DNA from 4 places in the Nocardia sp. NPDC049149 genome. Region 1 is predicted to be linked to each of the others. Evidence: riboswitches for the same ligand, from Rfam matches in the RefSeq annotation. Region 1 holds a riboswitch; each other region holds the start of a gene.

Region 1 (7,720 bases):
GATCGGCGACGACGACGTCGTATTCGATGAGCGTGCCTCCGCCACCGAGCACCCGAAGGACATCGCCGACGGTGAGCGGATAGTGCCCGATCGTGAGCGACCAGGCCGCCAGCGACAGCGCCACCGTCGTGCACACCACGGTGACGAGCACCGATCGACGATGCACCCGGAAGACGAGATGATCTCCGGGAGATCGCACAAGTATTGTGCCGCTGGGTAATACGCTGCGTTCGAGGAGCGTCACAGGGTCGCCACCTTCCGATTGCGCACGAGATAGAGGAAGAACGGCGATCCGGCGAACGCGGTGATGATGCCGACCTGGATCTCCTGCGGTTGGGCGACGACCCGTCCGAGAATGTCGGCGAGCAGCAACAGAATCGGCCCGAGCACGGCACACCAGACGAGCACCCACCGATAGTCCTGTCCGGCGAAGGCACGGGCGATATGCGGAATGACCAGTCCGACAAAGGCGATCGGCCCGGCGATGGCCACCGCCGACCCCGCGAGCAGCACCACGGTCAACGCGCCTGCGGCGCGGACCGCGATGAGCCGCGTGCCGAGCGTGCGTGCCATGTCGTCGCCCATGGCGATGGCGTTCAGCGGCCGCGACACCGCGAGCGCCAGCACCGCGCCGACGGCGATGAAAGGCACGATCGCCCCGACGGATTCGAGAGTGGCGCGGGTCAACGATCCGACCACCCAGAATCGGAAATTGTCGAGGGTGGTCCGGTCGAGCAGGCTGATCGCCGTGGTGATCGATCCGCACAGCGCGGTGCACGCCGCGCCGGCCAACACCAGTTTCACCGGTGTCGCACCACCGAATCCCAGTGAGCCGAGGGTGTATACGAAGACGGCGGCGACGGCGGCGCCGACAAAGGCGAACCAGACGAATACCGCGGGCGAAGTCGAACCCAGTGCGCCCATGGCGATCACGATGGCCAGCGAGGCGCCCGCGTTGATGCCGAGCAGGCCTGGCCCGGCCAGCGGGTTGCGGGTGAGTCCCTGCATGACGGCTCCGGCCAGCGCGAGCGCGACACCGGCGAGCAGACCGGCAACGGTCCTCGGCAGCCGGATGTATCGCACGATCCGGTCGGCATCGCTGCCGCGGAAATCGGTGAATGCGGCGACCGCCTGATCGAGCGTGAGCGGGTGCGTGCCGACCAAGACGGACGCGACGCAGACAGCGACGAGCACGGCACCGGCAACGACCAGGCCGGTGCCGCGAGCGGTGCGCGTCACCGCCGGAACAGATCGGGGTGGATCAGTTCGGCGACAAGCTCGGTCGCGTGGGCGATGCGGACACCGGCGGCCCGATCGGCGAACAGGAACGGGTGCACCGCGCCCTTGCGGACGGCAGTCAGATTGGCGAAGGCCGGGTTGCCGACGATCTTGTCGGCCTGTGGCTGCGCATCGGCGCGCGTATAGGTTGCCTTGCAACACATGCTGGTCAGAATGATGTCGGGGTCGCGGGCGATCAGCTGTTCGGCGCCGATCTGGACGTTGCGGCGTTCGGTGAGATCCGCGAAGGCATTCACCCCGCCCGCGGCGTCGATGATCCGGGTGACGAAGTCGATGCCGCCCGCGACGGTGTAGGAACCGTCGTCCTTCGGCGTGACGACCGCAACGCGAGGCCTAGGCGCGCTACCCACTTTCGCGCGCACCGCATCGATCCGCGCACCGAGTTGCGTGACCACCGATTCGGCACGCTCGGACATGCCCCACAGCGCGCCGAGATCGCGCAGATCCGCATACACGTTCTCGAATCGCACTGTCGCCGGGTCGATCGCCTCGTCAGCGAGCCCGTCCGCGCTCGGACACAGCGGGCTCACGATCCACGTCCGTACGCCGAGGTCGTGCAGGCTCGCGCGGGTGCCGACGCTCGACTGCGACGACTTGGCGAATACACCGTTGAATCCGGACAACACGAAATCGGGGTTCTTCGAGAGCAGTTCGTCGCGACTGGGCAGCTTCTCGACATAGGTCGTTTTCGCCTGCGCCGCCTGATATTCGGGCAGCACCGCGGAATCCAGGAAAGCCGTCGTGACCAGCCGATCGGTGACGCCGAGCGCGTGCGCGATCTCGATCGACGGTTGGTAGGCCGCGTAGATCCGCTGGGGCGGCCCACCGACGGCGACGTCGATCCCGCAGTTCGCGCGGGTGACGGCGGTGGCGTCGGTGGCCGCCGGTCCGGGTTGCGCACCGCAACCAGCCAGCACGATCGCACAGGCGACCAGCGCACCACTACGTAGGCGCGCGAAAACAGATGGGGTCAAGGTGACCGCCTTCCAGGTCCTCGTGGAAACGGGTACTGCGTAGCCGTGGCCGGTCTCCTGGCTGACGGGATGTCGCGCGACGGATCTACCTTCCCAGGGCACAAGTGCCCCAGTGGTTCCGGAGGAATCGCTTCCTCCGGACCGATCCGTCGCTCCCGATCACAGTGGCGAGGGCCGCACCGGTACCACACCGGTTTCCCGAACACCACGACTGCGCGGACTGTACCAAGCTCCCTCCGAAATCGGACAATGCGAACCTGGGTTGCCCCGGGCAGCACTAGAGCTGGTTGAGCCGTTCGGCGAACTTGAGCCAATCGTTGGCGATCGTGCCCGCCAGTTGCGCAACGGTTTTCGTGCAGTGGTCGGGGACGCCGACGGCCAGCGCGTCCCATTCCTGCTCGGTCGGGTGCGCCGCCAAGCGGCGGAGCAGCGCGCGGCCCGGTTCGGTGAAGCGCAGGGACGGATCGGTCCGCAGCCCCTGGATCAGCACCGTCGGGTCCTTCGGTTCATTCGCGGTCTGGGGACCGCACGGCTTCTTCTTCGTCGCCTTGGCGACGTCGGTATGTCGCCGCGGTACCGGCTCCTCGCCCCGCCTGATCCGTTGGCGCACATCATGTGCCGTGCCGACGGAGACACCGGCGGCCTTGGCCAGCTCACGGATCGGCGCCTCGGGCATGTCCGCGATCAGCTCGCCCACCCGCCGCCGACCATCGTCGGCGCTCAACGAGCGCGTCCTGCCGTCGCGCCCCATCCTGATGTTCGACTGGCCATCTTGATCAGTTGAACTCAGCCGGATCCGGCCGACGGTGCCGTGCGCGAGACCGACCGTCGCCGCGATAGCACGATCAGACCATTCGGGAAATTGCGCGAGTATTCGCGCGGCCGCGGCTCTGCGATCGGACAATGACAAAGGCAGGCCGTGACTATTGTTCATTCGCACAGACAATACGAATGCTTCATGGTCCGTTCCGTCGAAAAGTTGTGCACGAATCGTAGTCGCGCCGCGCAGCACAGCCGCTTTCACGCGGTGGATGCCGTCGATGACACGCATCGTCTTCTTGTGTATCAGGATTGGCGGCAGCACCGCATCGACCTCGGCCAGCGCCCGGATATGTTCGACGTTCTCGCCGAGAATGCGGGGCGAGCCTGCGAGAGCAAGGGTCTCCAAACGGATTTCGACGACACCACTGACGTTCGCGCATTCGTAGCGCCCCGGCAGTACCACCTGGAATCGGCCATCGGAGGAGTCTGCGCCGAACGGTTCGACGGCCGCGGACCGTATCGCCGCTGGCAAACCCACCTCCCGAAGCACAGGTGTGGATGTCAACCCTTCCATCATGGTTCCCTCTCTACAACACTCTCAACACTGAGCAACCGCCGTGTAGGCGGCCCAACACATTTCACCGACGGCGTGCAACACCGAGCACGACGTCCGGCGGGCGGGTGAGCCCGCAAGATATTCGCAATACTTTCTGGCGGAATCAAACTGGCGCCGACAGCGATGTCCGAGAATTCACTTCGTGTTCGCTCCGGTACCACAATCACTGTCGGCGAACCCGACGCAGACAGGTCGGGATTCGACGAATATCCCTTTACCCCAAGGGAATTGACATACCAAGCGCCGCGTAGTGCGGCCTCGCCGAGCGGAGCGCCGCGCGGCCGACATAGGTACGGCTTAGCTAACCCCTTCTGATCGCGTCGCGGACAGAACGCACTCTGCCCACCTTCGCCGGGGACTGTACCGGAGAAAACTTCCAGCCTGAACGACGACTCCCGCGCCCGGCAACCGCTGCCGCACTACGTCTACGACCCGGTGCGCCGCAACTCGATTCAGCGCTTGTCGCGCTGGCCTTCGGCGAGCTGTTCGCTGGTCTTGTCGGCACCGACGCGACGTTGCATGGCGGCGACCAGACCGGGCGCGACGCCGGCGACCATGGCGGTCAAGCGCAAAGTCAGCGGAGCAACGTCCACCTCGGCCTGGTTCTTGTCGATGGCGCGGATCGCCGCGTTCGCCACGTCTTCCGGTGCGCGGGTGCCGACACCGAGCGGCAGCGACGCGCCGGAATCGGCGAACATGCCCGCGTCCCTGATATAGCCGGGGAACACCGTCGAGACGCCAACGTTGTGCGGCCGCAAGTCCTCTCGCAGCGCGAGCGCGAAACCGCGCATCCCGAACTTGGTTGCGTTGTAGAGCGACGCCTGCCTGGACGCGGTCTTCCCGGACAGCGACGAGATGAAGACCAGGTGCCCACGGCGCCGGGCCACCATCTGTTCGGCGGCCAGCTTCGCCGTGATGATCGGCGCACGAAGGTTGACATCGAGCGCGCGATCGACCTCGCCGACGGAGTAGTCCGACAACAACCCCATGGCAGGCAGCGCGGCGTTGGCCACGACCACATCGATCTCGCCCGCCGCGCCAAGCAGTTTCTCGATCCCGTCCCGGTCGGCCAGATCGGCAGGGATGGCCCGGCCGCCGAGCCGCTCGGCCAGCGGCGCGAGCACGTCGGCCCGACGCCCGGTCAGCACCACCTCGCCGCCGCGCGCGGCGAACGCCTCCGCCAACGACCGGCCGATCCCGCCGGTAGCCCCCGTCACCAACACCCGCGCGCCCCGTAGTTCCATCGCAAATCTCCCGATCCTCGACGAGCCAACCTCAACCCACATTACGTACGCGAGCAGTCACTCGCCGAAGCCGCTCGGGCGCATCAGCACCTTGACCCTCCCGCTACGTGAGGCGGCACAGTGGCAACCATGGCAGACATCGAACACACCGTCGGCGCGGTCGCCCAGATGACCGGCGTATCGGTGCGGACCCTGCACCACTACGACGAGATCGGCCTGCTTCGACCGAGCGGGCGCAGCGCGAACGGCTACCGACGCTATGGCGACCTCGATCTCGACCGGCTGCAGCGCATCCTGTTCTATCGGGAACTCGACTTCAGCCTCGACCACATCGCCTCCGTGCTCAACGAGGCGGGACTGTCCGACGAGGGCCATCTGCGGCGCCAGCACGAGCTGCTCAACCACAAGATCGCCCGGTATCGGGCCATGGTCGACCTGATCGACAAGGAACTGCGCGCGCGTCGTTCCGGAATCACCCTGACTCCTACCGAACGGCTCGAAGTATTCGGCGGGGATCGCTTGGTCGACACCGCCGACGAAGCCGAACAACGCTGGGGTGCTACGCCGGAATTCGCGCAACGGCGGACCCGGACCGCCGACTACACCAAACAGGATTGGCTGCGGCTACGCGCCGAACAACGCGATATTCACCAGCGTCTGGCCGATGCGATGCAGTCGGGCACGCCGGCCGACGATCCGGTTGTCATGGACCTCGCCGAAGAACACCGTGTTCATCTCGAACGCTGGTTCCACGATTGCGATTACGGCGTTCACCGTCGCCTTGCCGAGGATTACCGCGCCAACCGCAGGCTCGGTCGCAACTACGACGACATGGTGCCGGGGCTGTCGCGCTATGTCCACGACGCGATCCAGGCGAATTGCCGACGGCACGGTCTCGGCGACGACTACTAGCGCGCTACGGCGCAGAACTCCTTGGTGTCGTGCCGTTCCTGACGACCGGTGCGCGGCGCATGCGGCAGGTAGCGGGACGGCGCAGCCGGCCGTTCGACGCACTGGGTGAAGACGTGATCGACACCGGCGAGGCAGTGGGGGCAGCGCCGATTGGGGTGACCGGCGGGGACAGTCGCGATTCGCTGAATTGGTTCGGTGCTGAAGTTCGCCACGATGTCTATCTCTCCGTGAGTGTCTAGATGATCCTGCCTCCACCTGACTGGTCGCTTGCTCTGCTGCCGCCGTTACCGGGCGGACCTGCCACTACGCAGGAGTTAACGACAGCTTCAAATCACCTCGGCATTGCTGATCAATAACTGATCGGGTGATGATCACGCTTCGCCGCCTCGGTGGAGCTGCGGTCAGTTATCCACAACCGGCCAGTAGGTCCGCAGAGGCTGCGGCAGCGATGACGTGACATGAACCCAGCGGCATCGAGAGATACCCGTCACACCACTTCGGCGTTTCGAGGCCAAAGTCACAGGTAGAAGCCATTTCCCGCAGATCGAAACCTCACCTATGGGGCATTCCGGACGCATCCTTCCATTTGACAGATTTAGGGCTGGCTAACTTAAGCTCTAGCGTTGTGACCTTGCCCGACAGGACCCGAGCTACCCCGGTGTTGCCTCGAAACTCGGTGCTGGTCAGCGGGTTTGCCGTGCTGCTGCTGCGCAATCCGCAACGCCCCGCGCTCGGCGCACGCTCGGTGCCCGTGCCGATCATCCCGGAGGCGGTCTGACCGCGCAGCGGCCGAACCCGAGGCCCACTCCACAACGTCGCCGCACCCGACAGGCGACGTCGCTTCACCCAACCAGAAATGAGGACGAAACATGTCCACACGACGATTCCGGATGCCAGGCCTAGGTCGCATCGGCGTCGCACTGGTCGCCGCGGCGGTCAGCCTGCCGATCCTCGTGGCCTGCGGCAATGGTTCCAGCACAACCGATTCCACGCCGTCGGCGGCCGACGCGGCGAGCTTCCCGCGCACGCTGGACACCGTGATGGGGCAGGTGACGATCCCCCATGCACCCAAACGCGTTGTCGTACTCGACACTGCCGAACTCGATTCGGTGACCCTGCTCGGCATCAAGCCGGTCGGTGCGGTGCTCCCGCACACGAAGTCGCGCGGCGGCTTCCCCGACTATCTCGCCGACAAGGTCGGTCCGGCAACCGATGTCGGCCCGCTGCTCGAGCCGAACCTGGAGCGCATCGCCTCGCTCAAGCCCGATCTGATCCTGTCGTCGAAGGTCAGGCACGAAAAGATCTACAGCAAGCTCAGCGGCATCGCACCCACCGTCTTCACCGAAACCACCGGCGGCCCATGGAAAGCCAACCTGGCGGTGCACGCCAAGGCGCTCGGGCTCGACCAGCAGGCCGCCGACGCGCTGAAGAACTACGAGAACCGCGCGCACGACCTCGGCGCCGCGATCAAGGCGAAAAACGGCACGCTGCCGACGGTTTCGGTGGTCCGCTTCATGGCGGGACCGACGCGGCTCTACCTGAACACCTCCTTCAGCGGCGTCGTGCTCGACGACATCGGCCTGCCGCGCCCGGCCTCCCAGGTCGCCACGGACCCGAAGAAGACCATGAAGGACGTCAGCCCCGAGCAGGTCGACCAGGCCGACGCGAACCTGATCTTCATCGCCACCGTCGACGATCCGGGCAAGACGGAAAAGGGCGCGGTCACCACCAGCCCGATCTGGCGTGATCTGGCCGCGGTCAAGGACGGCAAGGCCATCGACGTGTCGGACGAGATCTGGATGTCCGGCATCGGTGTGCAGGCCGCCGACAAGATGCTCGCGGACGTGGCGAAGGCGACCGGCGTGGAGCAGAAGTAGCAATGCGGCTCTACCTGCTTGCCCTCAATCCCACCG
Region 2 (7,720 bases), on a different contig from region 1:
GCTCCGGCTCACCGCCAGGGCGAACCTGACCGCTGCTGAACTGGACACCATTGCAACGGTTCTCGGCGAGGTGCTGGCCGAGGCGCGGGGCGGGGTCGATGTGGAATCGGTGACCGTGCCGGTGTGAGAGGTAGACCGCGGGCGCTGCCGATTATGTGCCTGCGGCAAGGGATCAAGAGTCGAACTGAGTGAGGTGTGGGTATGAGTGTTCTGCTGATTACCGGGACGTCAACGGAAGTCGGCAAGACCGTCGTCACGGCCGCGATTGCGGCGGCGGCGTTGGCCGAAGGCAAAACGGTCGCGGTGTGCAAGCCGGGTCAAACCGGTGTCCGCCCTGGCGAACCCGGCGATATCGCGGCCATCGAGCAGCTCAGCGGCGTGACCCGGACGTTGGAGGTGGCGCGCTACCCGGACCCGCTTGCGCCCGATACCGCAGCACGCCGCGCTGGCCTGCCGGAGTTGACGTTGGCCGAAACGGTCGCCGCCATCGACACACTCGCCGACGCGGACCTCACCCTGGTGGAGGGCGCGGGCGGATTGCTGGTCCGGCTCGGCGATTTCACTCTGCTCGATCTCGCCGAGAAGCTCGACGCTCCGGTGGTCGTGGTCACCGCGGCCGGGCTCGGCACCCTCAACCACACCGAATTGACCACTCGCGCACTGCATTCGGCGGGCGTGCGCTGCTCGGGGCTGGTCATCGGCTCCTGGCCGGTCGAGCCCGATCTCGCCGCCGCGTGCAACCGCGTCGACCTACCGCGCGTCACCGGCGTCGACATCGTCGGTGCGATTCCCGCGGGCGCGGGCGCCTGGACCAGGGAGGGCTTCGCCTCCGCGGCGCCGGGCTGGTTCGAGCCGACCTGGTCACCCTTCGCCTGATCCCGACCGGGTGACCAAGCTCGCTGCCCTCGCGGAGAACGGCGCCGTCGGCTGATCGTCAGCGGATGGCGTCGTCGGCCTTCGGCGCAATGGTGGAGGCGGGCACCAGGTGCCAGTTCTCGAGCTGTTTGCGGATCTGCTCGGCGGCGTCGATGTTGAGCGGCCCGCTGGTCCACATCGCGTAGGGCAGGTTGAGGAAGCGGCCCTCGGTGACGGCACGCAGCTGGTTGATGCCCGGCTTCGCGCGCAGCGCCTCGACCTTCTGGGCGAAGGTTTGCGGCGGGTAGTCGACGAACATGATGGCGTCGGGGTCGGCGGCGGCGAGTCGTTCCCAGGACACCCGTGTCCAGGTGTCCGCCACATCCGACAGCGCGTTGCGGCCGCCTGCGGCGTCCAGGATCGCCTGGGGGGCACCGAAACTCCCGCTGGACATGAGCGAATCGGTGGCGCTGTCGAACAGGAAGATGGTGGGTGTGCGCTCGCCGCGCGGCGCGGCACTCAGTGCGGCAAGTCGCCGATCCAGGTCGGCGGTGAGTTCGCCTGCTCGGTCGGCGCGGCCGGTGATGGCGCCGAGGTTGGTGAGGTCGGTGCGCAGCGCGGTCCACGGTTCGACGATGCCGCGCGGCCGTTCGCCATTGCGCTGACGGCAGCTCTCGGTGAGCGTGTAGGCCGCGATGCCGGCCTTGCGCAACGAGTCCGGGGTGAGGTTTTTCGCTTCGTCGTAGCCGTAACTCCAGCCTGCGACCATCACATCGGGACCCTGCGCCAACACCGTCTCCCGCGAGGGGTATTCGGGCGCCACATCTTTCAGCTGATCGACGGCCGGGCCGTAGTGCCTGCGCAACGTGTCCGCGTCACGCTGCACGCTGGACACCGCGACCACCTGGTCCTGCACGCCCAACGCGAGCGCCATCGAGATCAGGTTCCCGTCGTTCACGAACAACCGCTTGGCCGGCGTCGGAAACTGCACGTCCTCTTCGCAATTGCGGAGCGTGAGATTCCCGCCGGCCGCCTTGTCCGCGCCGCATCCGGCCAGTGCCGCCGCGACGACAACCGCCGCGAGCACCCGGGAAACATGCCTCATTCGTTCGCCTTTCCATTCAACAACAGCGCTGGTCACGGGGTCGGCTCTCTCGGGGTGATCAAGAGATGCGAGTGGTTGGTCTCCGGGTGCGCGACGCGCAGGGCACGCACGTTGAAGACCGTGTCGACGACATCGGGCGCGAGTGCCGTCTCCGGCGCCGCGAGGGGGTGGGCGGCGCCGTTGTGCAACACCAGGATTCGGTCGCAATAGCGGTCGGCCAACGTCAGATCGTGCAGCGCCATGACGACGGTGCGGTCGAGGGTGCGAGCGAGGGCGAGCAGTTCCAGGCGATGAGTGATGTCGAGGTGGTTGGTCGGCTCGTCGAGCAGCAGCACCGGGGTGTCTTGCACGAGCGCACGAGCCAGCAGCACCCGCTGCCGCTCACCGCCGGAAAGATGGTGCACCGGTCGCTCGGCGAAACCGGCCAGATCGACGGTGGCCAAGGCCTTTTCGATCTGCTGCTGTTCGCGCGGTGAACCGGCGCCCCATGGCGGCAGGTACGGGGTGAGCCCGAGCGCGACCACCTCGCCGGCGCGCAGATCGGCGGGTGGCCGCTCGTCCTGCGCGACCAGCGCCACCGTCCGTGCGCGCTGTCGCGCCGACAAATCGTGCAGCACAAGACCATCCACGCGCACCCGGCCGTGCACCGGACGACGCACGCCGGCAAGTACCTGCAGCAGCGTCGTTTTGCCTGTCCCGTTCGGCCCGACGATCCCGATCGTCTCCCCGCCACGCACCGCGAAGCTCACATCGGCAATCACGGTCCGTCGTCCCGCGGCACACGCGAGCCCTTCGACCACCACCGCTCCGGTGGCCAGTGGCCGCTCCGCTGCGCTCTCGGCGCGGTTCACGATTCACCGAACCGATAGCGCCGCCTGCCCATCAGGATCAGGAACGCGGGGGCGCCGATGAGACCGGTGAGGACACCGACGGGAATCTCGGTGGGGCGCACCACGATTCTGGTCGCCGCGTCGGCGACGACGAGGAACAAGGCGCCGCAGAGCGCGCTGGCGGGCAACAGGATGCGATGGCGCGGGCCGACCAGGAGCCGGGCGGCATGCGGCACAACCAAGCCGACGAAGCCGATGCCGCCCGACACCGCGACGAGTACGCCGACGAGGATCGAAAGCAGCAGGAACAGGCCGATGCGCAATTGCTTGACCGGAACCCCCAGTGACGCAGCAGTATCGGCGCCGACGGTCAGCGCGTCGAGCCAGCCGCTGGCGCTGAGCAGTGCGGCACCGGCGAGCGCGACCACGCTCAGCGGCAACGCGATGCGCGTCCAATCGGCGCCTGCGAGGCTGCCGAGCAACCAGAACAGCACCGATTGCGCGGCCGAGGGATCGGGGCGACGGAAGATCAGGTAGCTGCTCAACGCGGCGAACGCGGAGCCGAGCACGGTGCCGGTCAGCACCAGCCGCAGCGGTGTCAGCCCACCCTGCGCGACCGCGATCACGAACACCAACGCCGCGGCGGCCAACGCACCGACCAGCGCCCCGCCGGACAACGCCCACACGCCCGCGCCCGCGAACAGCCCGGAGGTGATGACCGCGGCCGCGCCGACGCCTGCTCCGGATGACACCCCGAGTAGATAGGGGTCGGCGAGCGGATTGCGCACGAGCGTCTGCATGGCGGCCCCCGCAAGCGCCAGCCCCGCGCCGACGATCGCGGCGAGCACCGTGCGCGGCACCCGCAGTTGCCAGACGATGGTGTCCAGCCCGAAGTCGGTGGGGGCGTGTCCGGTGACGCGGTGCCGCAGGACCTCGAGGACCGACGAGACCGGCAGCGTCTCCGCGCCGAAACCCGTGGCGAGGATCATCGCGCAGATCAACAGCGCCCCGAGGACGGGCAGGACGATCGCCGTGCGGACACGGGTCATCGGTGGTGCTCCACAGGCAAGTCGCGGCCTCTCCAGAGTGATCGCGGCAGGGGAGGTCTGACTTTCGCCGGGCGGCGATCACAGTGGCGCGACCGTTCCGGAATTACACCGGATTCCCGCACCTGCCAGGTAGGACGGCGGAACTCTACCGTTCGGTCGGGTTCATCAGATCGTCGGGTTGTGGAATGACAATCGTCCACAGCCGTGCCTACAGTGGAAAAGATGTCGCCGCTGCAAGATCGGCACCCGTCCACCATCGCGGACTGGGACGACGCGCGACGCAGAGCCCGGCTACGGGACACCAGCCCGTGGCACGAGTGGAAGACGTTGCGCCGCACCAGGTCCGTGGCGGTTCGAGTGCTGGTATTGCTCGTCGCCGTGCTCATCGGCTACGCGCAGTACCTGACCCATGACGTGAAACCCGAACAGGAACGGCTCGCGCAAACCGACCCCGCGATCTTGCCGGTCGGCCCGCCCGCCGACCCCAAGGATTGGGACACCGTCGTGGTGGACATGGTCGGTCTCGGCGTGCTCGACGCCAGCGCGACCGCGGGCGCATTGCCCGCGCTGCGCCGAATGGGTGTGGTGTGGGCGATCCGCTACGACAACGAAGGTATCGACACCAAGGTAATCGCCGACCTGATCATCCGCGCCGCCGAATTGTCGGGGCTGCGCAACATCGTGCTCGTCGGGCACAGCATGGGCGGCGTGATCGCGCTCGAGGTCGCCAAACACATCCACCTCGACAGCGACCGCCGGGTGGTCGGGGTGATCCTGGACTGCACGCCGGTGGACCTGAACGCAGTCCGGCCGGAGAGCCGAGGCCGCGGCGAGGACATGGTCCGCTGGATGGGCTGGCTGCCCGGCGCGCGTGAAAGTCGGCTGCTGCGCATCGCGGTGGAGACCTACGCGCGACGGGACCGGTTCGTCTCCGACGGCGGCAACGGCCTCCCGCCCGGCATCCGCGTCGCCGAGCTGCGCGATGTGCTCAGAGACGTGCTGCGCGAGAAGATCTTTTCGCGCAACGCGGCGAGCAACGGCCTGATCGAGGCGCAGTTCACCGCGATCGTGGCGGGCGGTGCGGCCGGTGACTTGCGCGCACTCGCCGAGCCCAAGGACGAAAAGCCGCGGCCCGCTATCGTTTTCATTCGACCGAGGGATCCGGATCGGGACCGGGTTGTCGATGTCGAGTACTCGCATCGGGTGCTGATCGATGTGTCGGGCGGTGTGGACGGCACCTTGTCGGTGGTGCTGGCGCGCAACACGGGGCATGCCAATCCGATGCAACGCCCGGTCGAGTACAACACGGTGATCGAGCAGCAGATCCTGCCGTTCATCCAGCGCTATCAGCAGCAGGTTCGGGCGCCCGCGACCTCGGCCGCACCGCGCTGAGCAGTTCGAACCAGCCTGAGACAAACGGTGTTCGGGCCGGTTTTGTCTTGTTTGAATCCGAGTATGTACCGACCACGCACCTCCCTGTTCGGCCGCCATGGCCGCACCGCCGCCGCATTGCTCGCCGTGGCAACCGTTGCGACCCTCGGACTCACCGGCTGCTCGAACACCGAGAAGTCGGACGGTCCCGTCGCCGCGGATACCCCGCTGCCCACCGAGATTCCGGCGGGCACCAAGCTCGTCCTCGCCGACCAGTCCGAACGCCTGCAGTCGGTATTGCGGTTCTCCGGCGAGCTCGACAAGCTCCCGTTCAAGGTCGAGTTCGCCAATTTCGTTGGCGGACCTGCCGTTCTGGAGGCGTTCCGCGCCGAGGCCGCGGACGTTGCTTCAGTGGGCGACGTCCCACCGATCCACGCCCTGGTCGCAGGCCAGGACGTGCCCATCGTCGCCGCCTATCAAACCAGTACCACCGCCTTGAGACTTGCGGTGGCTCCCGGCAAGTCGATCACCACTCTCGCCGAGCTGAAGGGCAAGAAGATCGCTTACGCCGAGGGCACTGCCCAGCAGGCGGCAGTGCTGCGGGCACTCGACAAGGTGGGACTCAAACCCGCTGACGCGCAGCTGATCCGGCTGCAACTCGGCGAGTTCCCCGACGCGATTCGCACCGGTCAGGTCGACGTCGCACCGCTCATCGAACCGAATATCACACGCTTCCTGCGGACTTCGGGCGCCTCGCTGATCCCGGCCGACCAGACCAAGGATATCTATCCAGGGCTCGCCTACCTGTACGCCCGCCGTGCCGTGGTGCAGGATCCGGCCAAGGCAGCCGCGACTCGGGCCCTGGTCGCCGCCTACATCCGGGCCAACCAGTGGATCAACACCCACCAGGACGAGTGGGCCCGCCGGTATTACGTGGAGAACCAGAAGGTCAGCGCCGAGGACGCGAAGCGCATCGTGGAATCGCTCGGCACCTTCACCTTCCCGCATCTGGACGACCAGCTCGTCGCGCGCCAGCAGGCCACCATCGACGCCATCGACAAGGCGGGCGAGCTGCCGAAGAAGGTGCAGGCGGCCAAGGGCTTCGACCTGCGCTTCGACGCCCCGATCACCGAGGGGGTCACCGCGAGCGGTGCCGCCTTCGCCCCGAAGGAACGCTGATGGCGACCCTCGACGCCGGCGTATTGAGCAGGCTCGGTCGCGGCAGCGCACCGGCGCACGTGCTCGGCAAACGCAAGCCTGCCCGGCCGCGACTCGGCCCAGGCCGCCCCATTCCGTTCGGTGTCGCCATCGGGCCCACCCTGTTGATCGCCGCCTGGGTGCTCGGATCGGCTTCCGGCACACTGGATCCGGAGACGCTGCCCGCGCCGTGGACCGTCGCCGAGACCGCCGGTGGTCTGATCTCCGACGGCAGGCTGCAGTCGAATCTGCTCACCTCGGTGCAGCGGGCCGGGATCGGGCTCGGCATCGGCGTCGCCGTCGGCTTAGTCCTCGCGCTGATCGCGGGGTTGAGCCGGATCGGTGAAGCGCTGGTGGACGGGCCGATTCAGATCAAGCGTGCGATTCCCACGCTCGCGCTGATTCCGCTGTTCATTGTCTGGTTCGGCATCGGCGAGGAGATGAAGCTGCTGGTCATCACGACCAGCGTGGCCATCCCGATCTATCTGAACACGCATGCGCAGCTGCGCAGCGTCGACGCCAGATATGTGGAACTCGCTCAGACGGTGGGACTTTCGCGCCTGGCCTTCGTTCGCAGGGTCGCGCTGCCCGGCGCGCTGCCCGGCTTCTTCACCGGATTGCGCTTGGCGGTGACCATCTCCTGGCTGGCGCTGGTCGTAGTGGAACAGGTCAACGCCACCAGCGGCATCGGCTACCTGATGACGCAGGCGCGGACCTACGGGCAGATCGACGTGATCGTGGTCGGGCTCGTGATCTATGGGCTGCTCGGACTTTTCGGTGATCTCGCCGTGCGTGCGGTGGAAAGGAAGGCGCTGTCATGGCGACAGACATTGGGCGACTGAGCGGCTCGGGCGTTGTCCGCACCCGTGCGCTGCGCCGCGGCTTCGGCGAGCGGGTAGTGCTGCGCGACCTCGATATCGACATCGCAAGCGGGGAATTCGTCGCGCTGCTCGGGCGCAGCGGTTCGGGCAAGAGCACGCTGCTGCGGGCGCTCGCGGAGCTCGACTACGACGTGCCGGGCTCCGGCGAGCTGACCGTGCCCGCCGAACGGGCCGTCGTGTTCCAGGATTCCCGGCTGCTGCCGTGGTCGCGGGTGCTCGAGAACGTGACCTTGGGATTGACCGGCTCGGACGCCGCAGAGCGCGGTCGTGCGGCACTGAGCGAGGTCGGCCTTGCCGGGCGCGAAAAAGCTTGGCCGAAACAGCTTTCCGGTGGGGAACAGCAGCGCGTCGCGCTGGCCCGCTCGCTGGTGCGCGAGCCCGAACTGCTGCTCGCCGACGAACCGTTCGGCGCATTGGACGCGTTGACCAGGA
Region 3 (7,720 bases), on a different contig from region 1:
GCGAAGCGCGCGATCCTGGACAGTTACACCAAGGAGCATTCCGCCGAGTACCAGAGTCAGGCGCCGATCGACCTGGCTCGCCGGATGCGTTCGGCCATCGGCGATCTCGACCAGATCGCGTCGATCGTGTTGCACACCAGCCATCACACGCACGTGGTGATCGGCACCGGGTCGGGGGACCCGCAGAAGTTCGATCCATACGCCAGCCGCGAAACCCTCGACCACTCGGTGCCTTACATCTTCGCGGTCGCGTTGCAGGACGGAACCTGGCATCACGAGCGGTCTTACGCGCCGGAGCGTGCGCAACGGCCCGACACTGTCGAGCTGTGGCGCAAGATCTCCACCGTCGAGGATCCGGAGTGGACGCGGCGCTACCACGCCACCGACCCGAACGAAAAGGCCTTCGGCGCAAGGGCAGTGGTGACGCTGAAGAGCGGGGAGACCATCGTCGACGAGCTCGCCGTCGCCGACGCGCATCCGCTCGGCGCGCGGCCGTTCGCCCGTGCGCAGTACATCGCCAAGTTCCGCACGCTCGCCGAGGGCGTGCTCGATCCCGCCGAGCAGGATCGGTTCCTCGACGCGGCCCAGCGCACCGCCGAGCTGGCGCCCGGCGAGCTGGATCAGCTCACCTTCACCGTGTCCGACGAGGTGCTGCGCCGCGCGCCCGAGGTGCCTGCGGGGATCTTCTGATGCGGTCGCTACTGAGGCCCCCACACGACCGCTTGGGCCGCAATGACATCGGTGCCGTTGAAGGTGACCGACGGGGAGCCGTGCAGCAGATACCCCTCGTCGAGCAGTGCGCTGATCCGCTCGCAGAAGGCGGCGTCGTCCTTGCCGGTGATCAGCCGGTAGGGCATGGGGCGTGTGTCCTCGGTCATTCCGTCAGCTTAAAACGATCAAGAACCTCGACTGGATCGAGCAGTGCGTGGCTGCGGGCGACGTCCGCGGGAAGGTGGGTCGAGTGACCGGGTTACTGGCGGCGGCGACGAGCGCGGCCGACAAGCGGGTGGCGCTGCGCGCCGGGCTGACGTCCGGGCGCATTCAGCGGCTGCCGGGTGCCTTCAATCCCTTGGTGGCCAAGCTGGTTCAGGAACTCGGCTTCGAGGGTGTGTACGTCTCCGGCGCGGTGGTCTCGGCCGAGCTCGCGCTGCCCGACATCGGGTTGACGACGCTCACCGAGGTCGGCGCGCGCGGGCAGCAGATCGCGAGTGTCACCGACCTGCCCGTGCTGATCGACGCTGACACCGGCTTCGGCGAACCGATGAACGCGGCCCGCACCATCACCGTGCTCGAGGACGCCGGGCTGGCGGGCTGTCATATCGAGGACCAGGTGAACCCCAAGCGCTGTGGGCATCTCGACGGCAAGGCCGTGGTGCCGGTGGCCGACATGGTGCGCCGGTTGCGCGCCGCGGTCTCGGCACGGCGCGACCCGAACTTCGTGATCTGCGCACGCACCGACGCCCGCGGCATCGAGGGGTTGGACGCGGCCGTCGATCGGGCCAAGGCGTACGCGGATGCCGGCGCCGACCTCATCTTCACCGAGGCGCTGGCCGATGCCGCCGAGTTCGCGAAGTTCCGTGCGGCGGTGGATGTTCCGCTGCTCGCCAACATGACCGAGTTCGGCAAGTCCGCGCTGCTGTCCGCGGGGGAGCTCGGCGAGCTCGGGTACAACGCCGTCATCTATCCGGTGACCACGCTGCGGCTGGCGATGTTCGCGGTGGAGCACGGGCTGCGCGAGATCGCCGCCAGCGGAACCCAACTCGGCCTGCTCGACCGAATGCAGCATCGGACGCGCCTCTACGAGCTGCTGGATTACCAGCGGTACAACGACTTCGACTCCGGAATCTTCAACTTCACCCTTAGTGAGTGAGCAGATATGACCGAGATCAAGAAGGGCCTGGCCGGCGTGGTGGTCGACACGACCACCATCTCCAAGGTGGTGCCCGAGACCAATTCACTGACCTATCGCGGCTATGCGGTGCAAGATCTTTCGCGGCACTGCTCGTTCGAGGAGGTCGCCTATCTGCTCTGGTACGGCGAACTTCCCGATGCCGCGCAGCTTGCGCTGCTGAGCCAGCGCGAGCGCGCGCAACGGCGCGTCGATCGGTCCGTCCTGTCGCTGATCGAGAAGATGCCCGCCTCGTGCCATCCGATGGACGTGGTGCGGACGGTGGTCAGCTATCTCGGATCCGAGGATCCGGAGGAGGATCTCGGTGCCGCGCCGTCGCAGCGGGCGTTGCTGGCCAAGGCATTGCGGCTCACCGCGGTGTTGCCGACGGTCATCGCCGCCGACATGCGCCGCAGGCGCGGCCTGGATCCCATTGCGCCGCACTCGCATCTGGGTTTCGCGGAGAACTTCCTGACCATGTGCTTCGGCGCGGCGCCCGATCCACGGATCGTCCGTGCCTTCGAGATCTCGCTGATCCTCTACGCGGAGCACAGCTTCAATGCCTCGACGTTCGCCGCGCGCGTCGTCACCTCGACGCAGTCGGACCTGTACAGCGCGGTCACCGCCGCCATCGGCGCGCTGAAGGGGCCGCTGCACGGCGGTGCGAACGAGGCGGTGATGCGCACCATGCTCGAGATCGATGCGCCGGAGCTGGCCGCGGAATGGTTGCGCGCCAAGCTCGCTGCCAAGCAGAAGGTGATGGGGTTCGGGCATCGGGTCTACAAGAGCGGTGATTCCCGAGTGCCGACCATGCGGGACGCGCTCGAGCAGGTCGTCGAGGTGACCGGTGGGCAGCGTTGGCTGCGCATGTACGCCGAGCTGGAACGGACGATGGCCGAAACCACCGGCATCAAGCCGAATCTCGACTTCCCCGCGGGTCCGGCCTACTACTTGATGGGCTTCGACATCGAGATGTTCACGCCGATCTTCGTGATGAGCCGGATCACCGGCTGGACCGCGCACATTGTCGAGCAGTCCGCGTCGAACGCGCTGATCCGGCCGTTGTCCGAGTACACCGGGGTGCCGCAGCGAGAGTTGGCGGTCAGCGGCAGCCGCTGATTCCGGTGAGCGGAACTGTCGCGGGCGAGATTCGCAAACCCGCCCCTACCTAGCAAGTGCTTGGTTGAATCGAAGGCGGTAGGACGGCCACCGGCGTCGTCTCGGCATCAGGAAAGCGAGCAACGCCCATGCCAACCCCCGACGAACTCGTCCGCGACATGTGCCGCAGCTGGTCCGATCCCGACCCGGACCGGATCAGTGCCTTCTTCGCCGAAGACGCTGTCTACCACAACATCCCGATGGAACCCATCATCGGCCGCCCCGCCATCCGCGACTTCATCGCTGGCTTCCTCACCACCTTCGACGCCATCGACTTCGACATCCACCACCAGGTCGCCAACGGCAACATCGTCATGAACACCCGCACCGACACCCTCCGCGGCGCAGGCCGAATCACGCCCCTGCCAGTCATGGGCTTCTTCGAAGTAGCAGGCGACGCCATCACCACCTGGCACGACTACTTCGACATGGCCACCATCAACCGAGCCTTCGGCCTGGAGGGCTGACCCGAGTTCCGGCAAGGAATCCGCGGAAATTTCCTGGGGATATAGCGGAACCGAATGGAAGCTTCGCGCGTCGAAGACTTGTATCAGGGGATTTCGGGTTGAGTCATGATGTGCGAGGAGGGGTAGGCATGGATCGCTGTCCGGGGTGTCATACGGCGTGGCGGCGGGGGATGAGCTCCAGGTCGCAGCAGCAGCCGGTCAAGCGGGCCGCCGAGCCATGTGAGAGGTACACGTCGAGGCGGCGACAGCGCCCGCGTCCTGAGCCTGAAATCGATTGAGACGCGAGGATTTCGAGGAAAATGGTCGGTGCCCCCTCTAGCTGGGGCGGAGGGGGCACCGACGCTGGATCAGCGCACCGCGGCGGCCGCGGCGACCATGTTGCGCAGCGAGGCTTCCACCTCGGCCTGGCCGCGGGTCTTCAGGCCGCAGTCAGGGTTGACCCACAACCGTTCGGCGGGAACGGCTTTCAGCGCCGCACGCAGCGAGGTGGTGATCTCCTCGACACTGGGCACCCGCGGCGAGTGGATGTCGTAGACACCGGGACCGACGCCGAGGTCGAAGCCTGCGGCATTGAGGTCGTCGAGGACCTCCATCCGCGAGCGCGCCGCCTCGATCGAGGTGACGTCGGCATCCAGCCCCGCGATCGCGTCGATCACCTCGCCGAACTCCGAATAGCAGAGGTGGGTGTGCACCTGCGTGGCATCCGAGACGCCGGACGTCGCGAGCCGGAACGACTGCACCGACCAGTCGAGGTAGGCCCGCTGGTCGGTTTCGCGCAGCGGCAGCAGTTCGCGCAGCGCAGGCTCGTCGACCTGGATGATCCGGATGCCCGCCGCCTGCAGATCCACCGTCTCGTCCCGGATCGCCAGCGCCACCTGCCGCGCCGAATCACCGAGCGGCTGGTCGTCACGCACGAACGACCAGGCCAGAATGGTCACCGGCCCGGTGAGCATGCCCTTGACCGGCTTGTCGGTGAGCGACTGGGCGTAGGTGATCCATTCGACCGTCATCGGCGTCCGCCGCGTCACGTCACCGAACAGGATCGGCGGCCGCACGCAGCGGGTGCCGTAGGACTGCACCCAGCCGAGCTCGGTGGCCGCGAAGCCGTCGAGCTGTTCGGCGAAGTACTGCACCATGTCGTTGCGCTCCGGCTCGCCGTGCACGAGCACGTCCAGGCCCAGTTTCTCCTGGAGCGCAACGACATCGGCGACCTCCGCGCGCATCCTGCGGACGTACTCGGCCTCGTCGATCTGGCCCTTGCGCAGTTCGGCACGGGCAACCCGGATCGCCGAGGTCTGCGGGTACGAGCCGATCGTGGTGGTCGGCAGCGTCGGCAACTGCAGCCGATCCTGTTGCAGCACACGGCGTTCCTCGGCGGGCGCCCGCTTGACGGCGTCCGGGCCGAGTGCGGCCAGCCTGGCGCGGACCTGTCCGTCGTTCAGGCGCGGATCGGCGTGCCGCGAGGCGAGCGCGGCCCGTGCCTCGGCCAGTTCCGCGCCGATCGCGTCGGGACCTTCGGTCAGTCCGGTCGCGAGCAGCCGTACCTCGGCCACCTTTTCGCTGCCGAACGCCAACCACGACCGCAGCGCGTCGTCCAGTCCGGTTTCGACGGCCAGGGTGTAGGGCACGTGCAGCAGCGAGCACGAGGTGGACACCGCCACCGACCCGGCAGAACCGAGCAGGGTGCCGAGTGTGGCCAGCGACTTGTCGAGGTCGGCACGCCACACGTTGCGTCCGTCGACGACACCGGCGACAAGCAGCTTGCTCGCCAGCGCAGGCACCGAGGCGACATCGGAAACATCGGTGCCGGAGGTGAAGTCGAGCGCGACACCCTCGATGTCGGTGTCCGCCAACGCGGTCAGCGCGCCGTCGGGGTGCCCGAAGTAGGTCGCCACCAGGATGGCGGGCCGCTCCGTCGTCGCGGTCAGCTCGGTGTACGTGCTACGCACCAGCGCGATTTCGTCCGCCGTGAGATCGGTGACCAGCACCGGCTCATCGATCTGCACCCAGCTGACGCCTGCCGCGGCGAGCCTGCCGAGCAGATCGCGGTAGAGCGGAACGAGTTCGGCGAGCCGATCCAGCGCGGCGCCGCCGGTGGCCTTGGCCAGCTTCACGAAGGTGATCGGGCCGACCACCACCGGCCGTGCGGCGACGCCGAGCTCCAGCGCCTCCTGCACCTCGTGCAGCAGCTTCTCGGGGTTCAGCGAAAACGTGGTGTCCGCACCGATTTCGGGCACCAGGTAGTGGTAGTTGGTGTCGAACCACTTGGTCATCTCCAGCGGTTCGACCGTCTCGTTGCCGCGCGCCGCGGCGAAATAGCGGTCGAGCGGATCGGCGATTCCGGCCACCCGCGGTGGCAGCGCGCCGAGCAGCAGGGCGGTGTCGAGCACCTGGTCGTAATACGAGAAGGTGCCGACGGGAATCGAATCCAGGCCCGCCGCTTGCAGTTCGGTGAATTGGGCGGTCCGCAGCTCACGCGCAACGGCGTGCAGCTGATCGGCGTCGATCTTGCCTGCCCAATAAGCCTCGGTGGCTCGTTTGAGCTCACGCCGCGGCCCCACCCGAGGTAGCCCGAGAACCGTTGCGGTGAACGGTGTCTTCTGTACAACAGTCACGATGTTTCTCCAGTGCTGAGGTCGTCGCGAACCATCGCCACAGGGCGGCGCGGTTAGACCAAGTGACACGCCAGAGAATCCCGGCAGGAGAGCCCGACATATCAGCACTGGTAGAACCGCGCGCCCAAATCCACGAGGCGGTGGTCGCCGGATACGGCGTATCCGGCACGGCTGGCAGGTCTTCGGACTCACAGGCACCGGCCGTATCGGCCGACCTACTGGCCGTCGCTTCCCAAGTCGGTGAACTCAGTGCGTCTGACGGCGGTCGTTCCTGCATACCGCTGCGGGACAGTCCCGGATTCTCACCGGGTTCCCTCTCGCCCGCCCACCCTTTTCTGGATGGCCGAGCTCGACTCCGTTGCGCGACGTCGGGGCTCCATCTCGCGCGCACCGGTGAACCAGCTGCATCCACGAGCATAGGCCGCCGCGCGCCGGGCCGATGTGACGGCACCGTGAACGCAACTTCGCAACGCTGTCCGACCGGGTTGTGAAGATGCCTGCGAAGGGCCCTTCCGTGTCTGTGAGGTGGGCGGGGGCGGGTACCTTAGGCCAATGTTCACGAAAGTCTTGGTTGCCAATCGCGGCGAGATCGCCATCAGGGCCTTCCGCGCGGCCTACGAGCTCGGCGTAGGGACGGTGGCAGTCTTCCCCCACGAGGACCGCAACTCGGTGCACCGGATGAAGGCGGCCGAGTCCTACCAGATCGGTGAACAGGGGCACCCCGTCCGGGCGTACCTCTCGATCGACGCGATCATCGACGCGGCCAAGTCGGCGGGCGCCGACGCGGTGTACCCCGGGTACGGCTTCCTGTCCGAGAACCCGGATCTTGCGGCGGCCTGCGCTCGCGAGGGCATCACCTTCATCGGTCCCTCCGCGGACGTGCTCGAGCTCGCGGGTAACAAGGCACGGGCCATCGAGGCGGCCAAGGCGGCAGGCCTGCCGGTGCTGCGCTCCAGCGAGCCGTCCGCGGACGTCGACGCGCTGATCGCCGCGTCCGAGCAGCTCGACTATCCGATCTTCGTCAAGGCGGTCGCCGGTGGTGGCGGCCGCGGCATGCGCAGGGTCGCCGCCGCCGAGCAGCTGCGCGAGTCCATCGAGGCCGCGTCCCGCGAGGCCGAGTCGGCGTTCGGCGATCCGACGGTGTTCCTCGAGCAGGCCGTGGTGAACCCGCGCCACATCGAGGTGCAGATCCTGGCCGATCAGCACGGCAACGTGATCCATCTGTTCGAGCGCGACTGTTCGCTGCAGCGCCGCCATCAGAAGGTGATCGAGCTCGCGCCCGCGCCGAACCTGGATCCCGCACTGCGCGACCGCATTTGCGCCGACGCCGTCTCCTTCGCCAGGCAGATCGGCTACAGCTGCGCAGGCACCGTCGAGTTCTTGCTCGACGAGCGCGGCAACCATGTCTTCATCGAGATGAACCCGCGCATCCAAGTCGAGCACACGGTGACCGAGGAGATCACCGACGTCGATCTGGTGCAGTCGCAGCTGCGGATCGCGGCGGGGGAGACCCTCGAACAGCTCGGCCTCAGCCAGGAGGCGATCACCATCCGCGGCGCGGCGCTGCAGTGCCGGATCACCACCGAGGATCC
Region 4 (7,720 bases), on a different contig from region 1:
ACTGCGACTGCGCAAGTGGCCCGCGTTCTGGATCATTCTCGGCACCTGGATTCTGCTGAATCTCACCTTTTCGTATCTGTTCAATTATCTCGCCTACACCTCGGGCGAGTCGGGTCGGATGTCCAACGGACTGCCGAAAGACCAGCTGCTGCAGCAGATGTTGCCTGCCGCGGTGCCCGGCGTGTTCACCCAGGGCATGGCGATGTTCGGCGGTGCGCTGATGCTGGTGCTCGGCGCGCTGGCCACCGGAAGCGGCTACGGCTGGGGCACCTGGAAGACCGTGTTCACGCAGGGACCATCGCGGAGCACCGCGGTCGGCGGTGTCGTGGTGAGTCTGGTGGTTGTCGTGGTCGGGCTGGTGCTCACCGCGTTCGTCGTCGACATCGGGGTGGCGTCGGTGATCGGGCTGACGCAGGCGCAGTCGCTCGCGTTGCCGACGGTGAATCAGTCGGCGCTCGGAATCCTGACGGGCACGGCCATTCTCGCCATGTGGACGCTGGCGGGCGCGCTGATCGGGGTGATCGCCCGTGGGCCTGCGCTCGCGGTCGGTCTCGGCCTGGTGTGGGTGCTGGTGGTGGAGAACCTGCTGCGCGGCGTCGCGGCGATCTTCGCGCCGATCAAGGTGCTCACCGATCATCTGCCCGGCACGGCCGCCGGGTCGATGGCCGGGGCGATGCGGACGGTCGGTGCAGGCACGCCCGGCGTGCTCGACATCCTGTCCCGCACCGAGGCGCTGGTGGTGTTGGCGATCTACATCACGCTGTTCGTCGCAGGCACCCTGTGGTTGATGCGCAGGCGTGATCTGGTCTGACCGTACGAGGGCAGTCCGAAACCGTTGGCAGAAGTCTGCCAACGGTTTTCGGCGTCGACTGGCAACAATCCGATTCGTTCGGTCGCAGCGCTAACCGGCGCGATCCGACGATGCGGTGCCGAGCACTCCGTGTGCGAGGAGGCGCAGTGCGTCCGAGATCTGGGCCGAGGTCAGTCCTCGGCTGCGCTGCTGCTGATATACCTCGGCCGCGAGCGGAGCAAGCAACGGATCGATGAGCGCGTCCGGGTCGCGAATCCCGGCCGCCTGCAACAGCGTTCGCACATGGACGGACCAGAATCCGTACGCACCGGTCGCGAACCGCGCCCCACCGGTTTCCGCGCCGAGCGCCAAATAGGCGTGCGCGTCCAGCAATTCGACCATCGCGGCGTAGAAGGCGGCCAGCCGTTCGGCGGGCGGTGCGCCGGGCCCGAGCGGCGGTTCGCCGCCGATCAGCTGTTCCTGCAGCGCTCGTTCGTGTTCGTCGAGCAGGGCGACGGCGATCGAATTCGTGTCCGGATAGCGGCGATACAGCGTGCCGCGCCCGACGCCTGCGGCCTTGGCGATGTCGTCCATGGTCACCGTGCGCGGATCGCGGGCGGCGAACAGCTCGACGGCCGCGGCGAGCACCTTGGCCCGGTTGCGCGCTGCGTCCGCGCGCTCGGGCGGCGCCACAGGTGCCGGACCGCCGAGCAGGTCATGGTGGCTGGTCATGGTGCCGACTGTACCCGATTTCCGAAAGAAGTGGACATGCTGTCCAGTTGTCGCTACAGTCGGTCTCGGCACTAAGTGGACATGACGTCCATTTGTGTCGAGGGGTCGTCCGCCCCACGGTCGGCGCCGCCGACCAGCTGGAAACCGCAGAGTGAGGCCTGATCATGACCACGTTGTTGCACCTGGACGCGAGCGCACGCAGCCGTTCGATCAGCCGGGAGCTGAGCACCGCCTTCGCCGACGCATGGCGCGCGGCCAACCCAGAGGGTGGCTACCGGTACCGCGATCTCGCGGCCGAACCGGTGCCGTTCATCGGCGAGGCGTGGACCGAACTGTGCGACGCGGTGCTCGCGCTCGGTAGCACCGATCCTTATCGGCTCGGTGAGCTGGTGGATACGCCGGAGCAGGCCGCGGCATGGGCGATCGTCGAGCCGTTGCTCGCCGAGGTGCTAGCGGCGGACGTCATCCTGATCGGCACCCCGATGTACAACTACTCGATTCCGGCCGCACTCAAAGCATGGCTGGACCAGATCACCTTTCCCCGAATGTCCTTGGGGCACCGTCGGTTCGTCGTGGCGACTGCCCGCGGCGGCGCCTACTCGCCCGGCGCGCCGAAGGCCGCCTACGACTATCAGGAGCGGTATCTGCGCGACTTCTTCGCCGGCCATTTCGCCGTCGAGGACACCGTTTTCGTCAACGCCGAGCTGGCCAACGCGCGACAGGATCCCGCGCTTGCACACCTGCGCGGCAAGCACGACGAGTCGTTCGCGAACGCCGTGGAAACGGCGCGTCGACTCGCGAAGGAGTACTGAAATGAACTGGGTTGTCTTAGGTCTCGCAGGCCTGGTCGAGATCGTCTGGTCGCAGAGCATCAAGCCGACGGAGAACTTCACCCGCCTGTGGCCGACCGTCCTCTGCTTCGTGCTCGGCGTCACCGCGGTGTACCTGCTGTCCAGGGCGATGCAGACGCTGCCGGTCGGCACGGCATACGCGATCTTCACCGGGATCGGGGCGGTCGGCGCTATCGGCCTCGGCATCGTGCTCAACAAGGACCCGCTCAGCGTCGGCCGTGCGCTGGCGCTGTCGATGATCGTCGGCGGCATCGTGCTGGCCAGGGTCACCAACCCCGAATAGTCACCGACGCAGCGCGACAAGTGATTTCGCGGGCACTCGGGCAGCTCGCCAGGCACGGGCAACACCCGTCGACGGCCCAGCTGCCCCTGGGTGTCGATGTTGCTAAGCCTGCACTCGAGTCCGACGCTGAGACGCGGCTACGCCGACTGGCTAGGCTCGGTCTGCACCTTCACATCGATTTTCAGCGAAAGGATTGTGATGCCTACACGTACCGCGCGTACTGCCTGGACCGGCACTCTGCAGGAGGGTTCCGGGCAGGTCGAGCTGGCCAGTTCCGGTGTCGGCAAGTACGACGTGTCGTTCCCGAAGCGGTCCGCCGAGGACGCCGACGGCACCACCAGCCCGGAGGAACTGATCGCGGCGGCGCACTCGTCCTGCTACGCGATGGCGCTGTCCGCCCAGATCGGCAACGCGGGCGGCACCCCGGAGAGCCTGGACGTCGAGGCTGACGTGACCCTCGGTCCCGACCCGGCGGGCGGCTTTCGGATCAGCGGCATCAAGCTGACCGTGCGCGGCAAGGTCTCCGGCATCGACGCCGACGCGTTCGCCGCCGCGGCCGAGGCCGCCAAGGCAGGCTGTCCGGTCAGCAAGGCCCTCGCCGGCGTCGACCACATCACCCTCGACGCAGCGCTCGCCTAGTTCGACGCATGGCTTTCCGAATGCCCGGTTTCTCCCGCGAGGAGCCGGGCATTCGGCTTTGCGAAATAGGCACGGGCCGCCGGGTGGTACATCGCGGGGACGGCCACCAGGACGGCGACGATATGCACCGCGCGGAAGACGCCGATCACCGCGGATTCGGCGGTGACGTTCGCGAACAGGTCGCCGAATTTGTCGGCGGACAGCAGCGCGGCGAGCGGTTCGATGATCAGCGAGGCCAGGCCGATCACGCCGATGCCGAAGGTCAGCAGGAGCCGAGCCCAGCGCGCGCCCTTGGCCATTCGGATCGCGACCAACAGCACCACCAGGTAGATGCCGAGCCGGACGGCGAATCCGGTGGCCGGGTCGGCCACCACGACGTCGTCGCGCTCCAGCAGCCGCGCGGTCTGCACGATGGCCTCGGCGACGCCCGCGAGCAGGGCGACGACCAGGCCGGCGAAGGCGACGCGGACCGCGCGCGGCGGTCGGTGGCCTGCGGCGGCGGTGCGGTCAACGGTGCCCGAACGATGCGATGCGGGCCATAACGAAAAGGCAGTGCCGGTCATGACACCGACACTGCCCTTCGAATTCCGGATCCGGATCAGCCCGCGGTAGCGATCGACTCTCGTACCGGAGTATCGGTGCGCGAGGTGAATTCGGTGAGCGCCGCGAATCCGAGGGCCAGGCAGGCCCACAGCGTCGCGGTCTCGGCCAGGGACGCCACCCGGAACTGCCACAGCAGGCTGGCCGGGAAGTCCGCCTTCACCTCGTTCACGCCGGGCAACAGGATGTAGCCGACCGCCGTGACGAGCACGAACGCGCCTACCCCTGCGATCAGTCGCAGCGTGCTCAGCTGGGCACGCAGCAACTTGTAGACGTACACGCCCGCGCCGACGGCCGCGAGGCCGAGCAGCACCGCCGCGACCCACAGCAAGGTGCGTTCGTTGATGGTCTCCGGATCGCCCACCGCAGGAGGGTTCGCCGGATATTTGAAGAACGGGACCGCCACGATCGCCGCCCAACCGCCGAGGCCGAGCGCGAGCGCGAGCCGCGGTCCGGACAGCGCGGTGAAGCGGCGCGCGAAATGCGCCACCGAGGCGAAGATCGCGCCGAGCGCCAGGCCCGCGAGGCCGAGCGCGAGGAACTGCCCAGCCTTCTGGCCGGTGCGGCTGACCAACGGTTCTTCTTCGTCGCCGTGCGAATGTCCGCCCGCCGCTTCCGGTTCCGCGCCTGGCGCGTGCTCTGCTGCCGCGGCACCGGCTTCCTCGATGGCGATGGCGGCATCGACCTTCGGTTCGCCGACGAAGTAGCCGACGGACGCGGCGAGCAGGCCCGCGATGAGTCCGGCGAGTAAGCCGCGCAGCAGTAGGGTTTTCAGCGATCCGATCAGTGGCACGGAAGCCCCAGCAGGTGGCGCCCGTCGTGCATCAGCTCATGCAGATACATCCCGCTGCGCGAGATGACGCCCTGGTCGAAGCCGACCAGGTACAGCGTGAGCAGTGCCAGCAGTACGACACCTACCGTGACGAGCACAGTGGCGAGTGAATCGGTTGCCCGGCTCGGCGAATGCGCGATGGCCATAGCGAGTTCCTCCCAGGGATGCGCGCGACCGGACGTTCGTCCGCTCAGGCGCTTTCCGCGTCCCATGTCGAGTGGTCACCGCGAAGGTGCCGGTGTCTGGCTTTCCGGCACCCGAGTACTGGGTGCGTGGAACACAGTGGCGCGACCGCTCCGGAATCACACCGGAATTACCGCATCACCCTCGCGTTTTGTCCTTCGAACTGTGACACCTGCGTGCACCCGACGTCAATACGACGGATGATCGACGCGCCACGGGGCCGGGCGCGGCGAGCGGTGGACTCGGTCGGCCGTTCGCTCAGGAGGCCGACTTCGGCGCGACGTCGATCGCGACCTCGAATTCGAGCAGCGACGCCCCGGTGGAGACCGGCTTTGGCCGCTCGCCCGCGTGTGCCGCTTGCCCGGTGCCGTCCCGCCACGCCTCGAAGGACTCCTGCGAATCCCATTGGGTGACAACAAAGTACCGGGTCTCGCCGGCGACCGGACGGAGCAGCTGGAAACCGAGGAACCCCGGCGAGCCCTCGACCGCGTGCGCCCTGGCCGCGAACCGCTTCTCCAGCTCTTCCCCCGCGCCTTCGGGAACCTCGAGCGCATTGATCTTCACAACAGCCATGCTGACCAAGCTAATGGTTGCCGCGAACCGGTCTGTCGGGGACTCGTATTGTCGAGGTTGATGTTGTATGACGAAGGCGGCACCGGCGCGCCGATTCTGCTGCTGCACGGGCTGATGGGCAGCGCGCGAACTTGGCGCGATCAAGTGGGTTGGCTGCGCGAATACGGCCACGTCTACACCTTCGACGCCGCGGGGCACGGCCGTCCTGCTCCCGCGGAGCTGACCACCGAGGCCTTCGTCGCCGACCTGGCGGCCGCGACCGCGGACATCGCTGAGCCGATGGTCGTCATCGGACATTCGATGGGCGCGCTGCACGGCTGGGTCTTCGCCGCCACTCACCCCGCGCGGGTGCGTGCGCTGGTGGTCGAGGACATCGCCCCGGATTTCACCGGCCGCACCGCGGCCAACTGGGCCGCGATGATCGAGGCGTGGCCGCAGCCGTTCCCGGACGCGGCCGCCGTGCTCGACTTCTTCGGACCGGTCGCAGGCCGCTACTTCTTGAACTCGTTCGAGCACGGCCCGGACGGTTACCGGCTGCACGGCTCGGTCGCCACCTTCCGCGACATCTCCGAGGAATGGGGCAGCCGCGACTTCTGGCCGCAGTGGCAGGCCGTGCGCGTGCCCGCCCTGCTGCTCGAGGGCGAGCACACCATCACCCCGCCGGGGCAGATGCGCAAGATGGCGGAAATTCACCCCGACGCCGAACACGTACTCGTCTCCGGCGCAGCCCATCTCGTGCACGACGACCAGCCCGAGCGCTACCGCGCCGAAGTCGAACGCTTCCTCCGCCGCGTGCTCAGCAGCTAGGCCCTGTGTCGAAGCCCCTGGGGCCGAACGCATCCGACTTGGGCTGCGACACGAGCCCTGGTCGCCCGGCAGGCGAAGCAGCGGTGGGCGAACTGATGCCACCTCGGCCGAGTCAGGTCGCGGAGCCGCCTTCACCCGCGAGGGCGAACAGGCCTTCGGAGGTTTGCTCGATGAGCCCGTCGACCAGCAGCGAATCCAGCGCGCGGTCGCGCTGGCCTGGGTCGCGCGTCCACGCGAGGTCGAGGCGAACCCGTTCGACCGGTCCGGTCGCCCCGCGCAGCACATCGAGCAGGCGGCCGCGCGCCTGGCGATCGGTGCCCTCGTATTTCTGGGTGCGGCGCACCACCTCGGTGACGGGACGCCCCGCGGTGACCCAGGCGCAGGTCGGCAACGGACAGCGGGCGCAGTCCGGGGTGCGGGCGGTGCACACCGTCGCACCGAGCTCCATCAGCGCGGCCGAGAACACCGCGGCACGGTCGATCCGGCGCGGCAGCAGTGCCTCGGTCTCCGGCAGGTCCCGCGACGACGGGTTGCCCGCCTCCGCACGACCGTGCACCGCGCGAGCGACCACCCGGCGCACATTGGTGTCGACCACCGGAACCCGTTGCCCGTAAGCGAAACACGCGACCGCCCGCGCCGTGTACGCCCCGATGCCGGGCAGGCTCAGCAGCACATCGACATCGGTGGGCACCTCGTCGCCGTGCTCGGCGGCGAGCACCCGTGCGCACTCGTGCAGCCGCAGCGCCCGCCGCGGATAGCCGAGCTTGCCCCACGCCCGCAGCACATCGGCCTGCGGCGAGGCCGCCATCGCCGAGGGCACCGGCCAGCGCGCCACCCAGTCCCGCCAGATCGGCTCGACTCGGACCACCGGCGTCTGCTGCAGCATGATCTCGCTCATCAAGATCTGCCACGCGGTCACGCCCGCCCGGCGCCACGGCAGGTCGCGCGCGCTCTCCGCATACCAGTCGAGCAACACGTCCGCATCGATGCTGTTCGGTGCTTTCCTCACACTTCCTGCCCTACTGTCTGCGCTCGGTATTTGCGGACCCGTAACCAAACGGACTCGCTGGTAACTCGAGCCATGTGCACAATGGCTGGTATGCCTGATTCCAATCCGATCAGCGCCTGGAAGTCTTTGCGCGAAGGCAATGATCGCTTCGTCAACGGCACGCTGCTGCATCCTAGCCAGGGCGCCGCCGACCGGGCCAAGCTCGTCAGCGGCCAGCATCCGTCCGCGATCCTCTTCGGTTGCGGTGACTCCAGGGTCGCCGCCGAGTTGATCTTCGACCAGGGCCTCGGCGACATGTTCGTCGTGCGCACCGCGGGCCACGTGGTCGACAGTTCGGTCCTCGGCTCGATCGAATACGGGGTGCAGGTGCTCGACGTGCCACTGATCGTGGTGCTCGGGCACGACAGCTGCGGCGCCGTGA

What was found. A riboswitch is a leader RNA that binds a small molecule or an ion and turns the genes downstream of it on or off. The one in region 1 is predicted to bind cobalamin.
Region 2: another riboswitch for cobalamin. It lies ahead of ACGFNJ_RS37860 (FecCD family ABC transporter permease); the one in region 1 lies ahead of ACGFNJ_RS25355 (ABC transporter substrate-binding protein).
Region 3: another riboswitch for cobalamin. It lies ahead of metE (5-methyltetrahydropteroyltriglutamate--homocysteine S-methyltransferase); the one in region 1 lies ahead of ACGFNJ_RS25355 (ABC transporter substrate-binding protein).
Region 4: another riboswitch for cobalamin. It lies ahead of ACGFNJ_RS36325 (CbtB-domain containing protein); the one in region 1 lies ahead of ACGFNJ_RS25355 (ABC transporter substrate-binding protein).

What each region holds. Positions count from the first base shown of each region.
Region 1 covers NZ_JBICTD010000006.1:237,238-244,957, reverse strand. Annotated here, with positions in the region: gene ACGFNJ_RS25365 (FecCD family ABC transporter permease) at 1-166, opposite strand, end outside; gene ACGFNJ_RS25360 (FecCD family ABC transporter permease) at 241-1,239, opposite strand; gene ACGFNJ_RS25355 (ABC transporter substrate-binding protein) at 1,236-2,273, opposite strand; cobalamin riboswitch at 2,303-2,518, opposite strand; gene ACGFNJ_RS25350 (ParB N-terminal domain-containing protein) at 2,551-3,612, opposite strand; gene ACGFNJ_RS25345 (SDR family NAD(P)-dependent oxidoreductase) at 4,104-4,895, opposite strand; gene ACGFNJ_RS25340 (MerR family transcriptional regulator) at 5,025-5,807, shown strand; gene ACGFNJ_RS25335 (hypothetical protein) at 5,837-6,046, shown strand; gene ACGFNJ_RS25330 (hypothetical protein) at 6,439-6,585, shown strand; gene ACGFNJ_RS25325 (ABC transporter substrate-binding protein) at 6,677-7,684, shown strand; gene ACGFNJ_RS25320 (acetyl-CoA carboxylase biotin carboxylase subunit family protein) at 7,687-7,720, shown strand, end outside.
Region 2 covers NZ_JBICTD010000012.1:257,742-265,461, reverse strand. Annotated here, with positions in the region: gene ACGFNJ_RS37880 (8-amino-7-oxononanoate synthase) at 1-127, shown strand, start outside; gene bioD (dethiobiotin synthase) at 202-876, shown strand; gene ACGFNJ_RS37870 (ABC transporter substrate-binding protein) at 935-1,960, opposite strand; gene ACGFNJ_RS37865 (ABC transporter ATP-binding protein) at 1,993-2,811, opposite strand; gene ACGFNJ_RS37860 (FecCD family ABC transporter permease) at 2,808-3,839, opposite strand; cobalamin riboswitch at 3,872-4,002, opposite strand; gene ACGFNJ_RS37855 (alpha/beta fold hydrolase) at 4,062-5,231, shown strand; gene ACGFNJ_RS37850 (ABC transporter substrate-binding protein) at 5,295-6,389, shown strand; gene ACGFNJ_RS37845 (ABC transporter permease) at 6,389-7,249, shown strand; gene ACGFNJ_RS37840 (ABC transporter ATP-binding protein) at 7,225-7,720, shown strand, end outside.
Region 3 covers NZ_JBICTD010000007.1:274,783-282,502, reverse strand. Annotated here, with positions in the region: gene prpD (2-methylcitrate dehydratase PrpD) at 1-690, shown strand, start outside; gene ACGFNJ_RS28920 (DUF1737 domain-containing protein) at 699-878, opposite strand; gene prpB (methylisocitrate lyase) at 962-1,870, shown strand; gene ACGFNJ_RS28910 (bifunctional 2-methylcitrate synthase/citrate synthase) at 1,877-3,007, shown strand; gene ACGFNJ_RS28905 (nuclear transport factor 2 family protein) at 3,136-3,513, shown strand; gene metE (5-methyltetrahydropteroyltriglutamate--homocysteine S-methyltransferase) at 3,861-6,131, opposite strand; cobalamin riboswitch at 6,284-6,472, opposite strand; gene ACGFNJ_RS28895 (pyruvate carboxylase) at 6,681-7,720, shown strand, end outside.
Region 4 covers NZ_JBICTD010000011.1:233,142-240,861, reverse strand. Annotated here, with positions in the region: gene ACGFNJ_RS36360 (ABC transporter permease) at 1-811, shown strand, start outside; gene ACGFNJ_RS36355 (TetR/AcrR family transcriptional regulator) at 902-1,522, opposite strand; gene ACGFNJ_RS36350 (FMN-dependent NADH-azoreductase) at 1,687-2,334, shown strand; gene ACGFNJ_RS36345 (multidrug efflux SMR transporter) at 2,336-2,656, shown strand; gene ACGFNJ_RS36340 (OsmC family peroxiredoxin) at 2,855-3,295, shown strand; gene ACGFNJ_RS36335 (hypothetical protein) at 3,292-3,858, opposite strand; gene ACGFNJ_RS36330 (CbtA family protein) at 3,894-4,688, opposite strand; gene ACGFNJ_RS36325 (CbtB-domain containing protein) at 4,679-4,873, opposite strand; cobalamin riboswitch at 4,943-5,099, opposite strand; gene ACGFNJ_RS36320 (antibiotic biosynthesis monooxygenase) at 5,169-5,483, opposite strand; gene ACGFNJ_RS36315 (alpha/beta fold hydrolase) at 5,544-6,290, shown strand; gene ACGFNJ_RS36310 (A/G-specific adenine glycosylase) at 6,403-7,299, opposite strand; gene ACGFNJ_RS36305 (carbonic anhydrase) at 7,390-7,720, shown strand, end outside.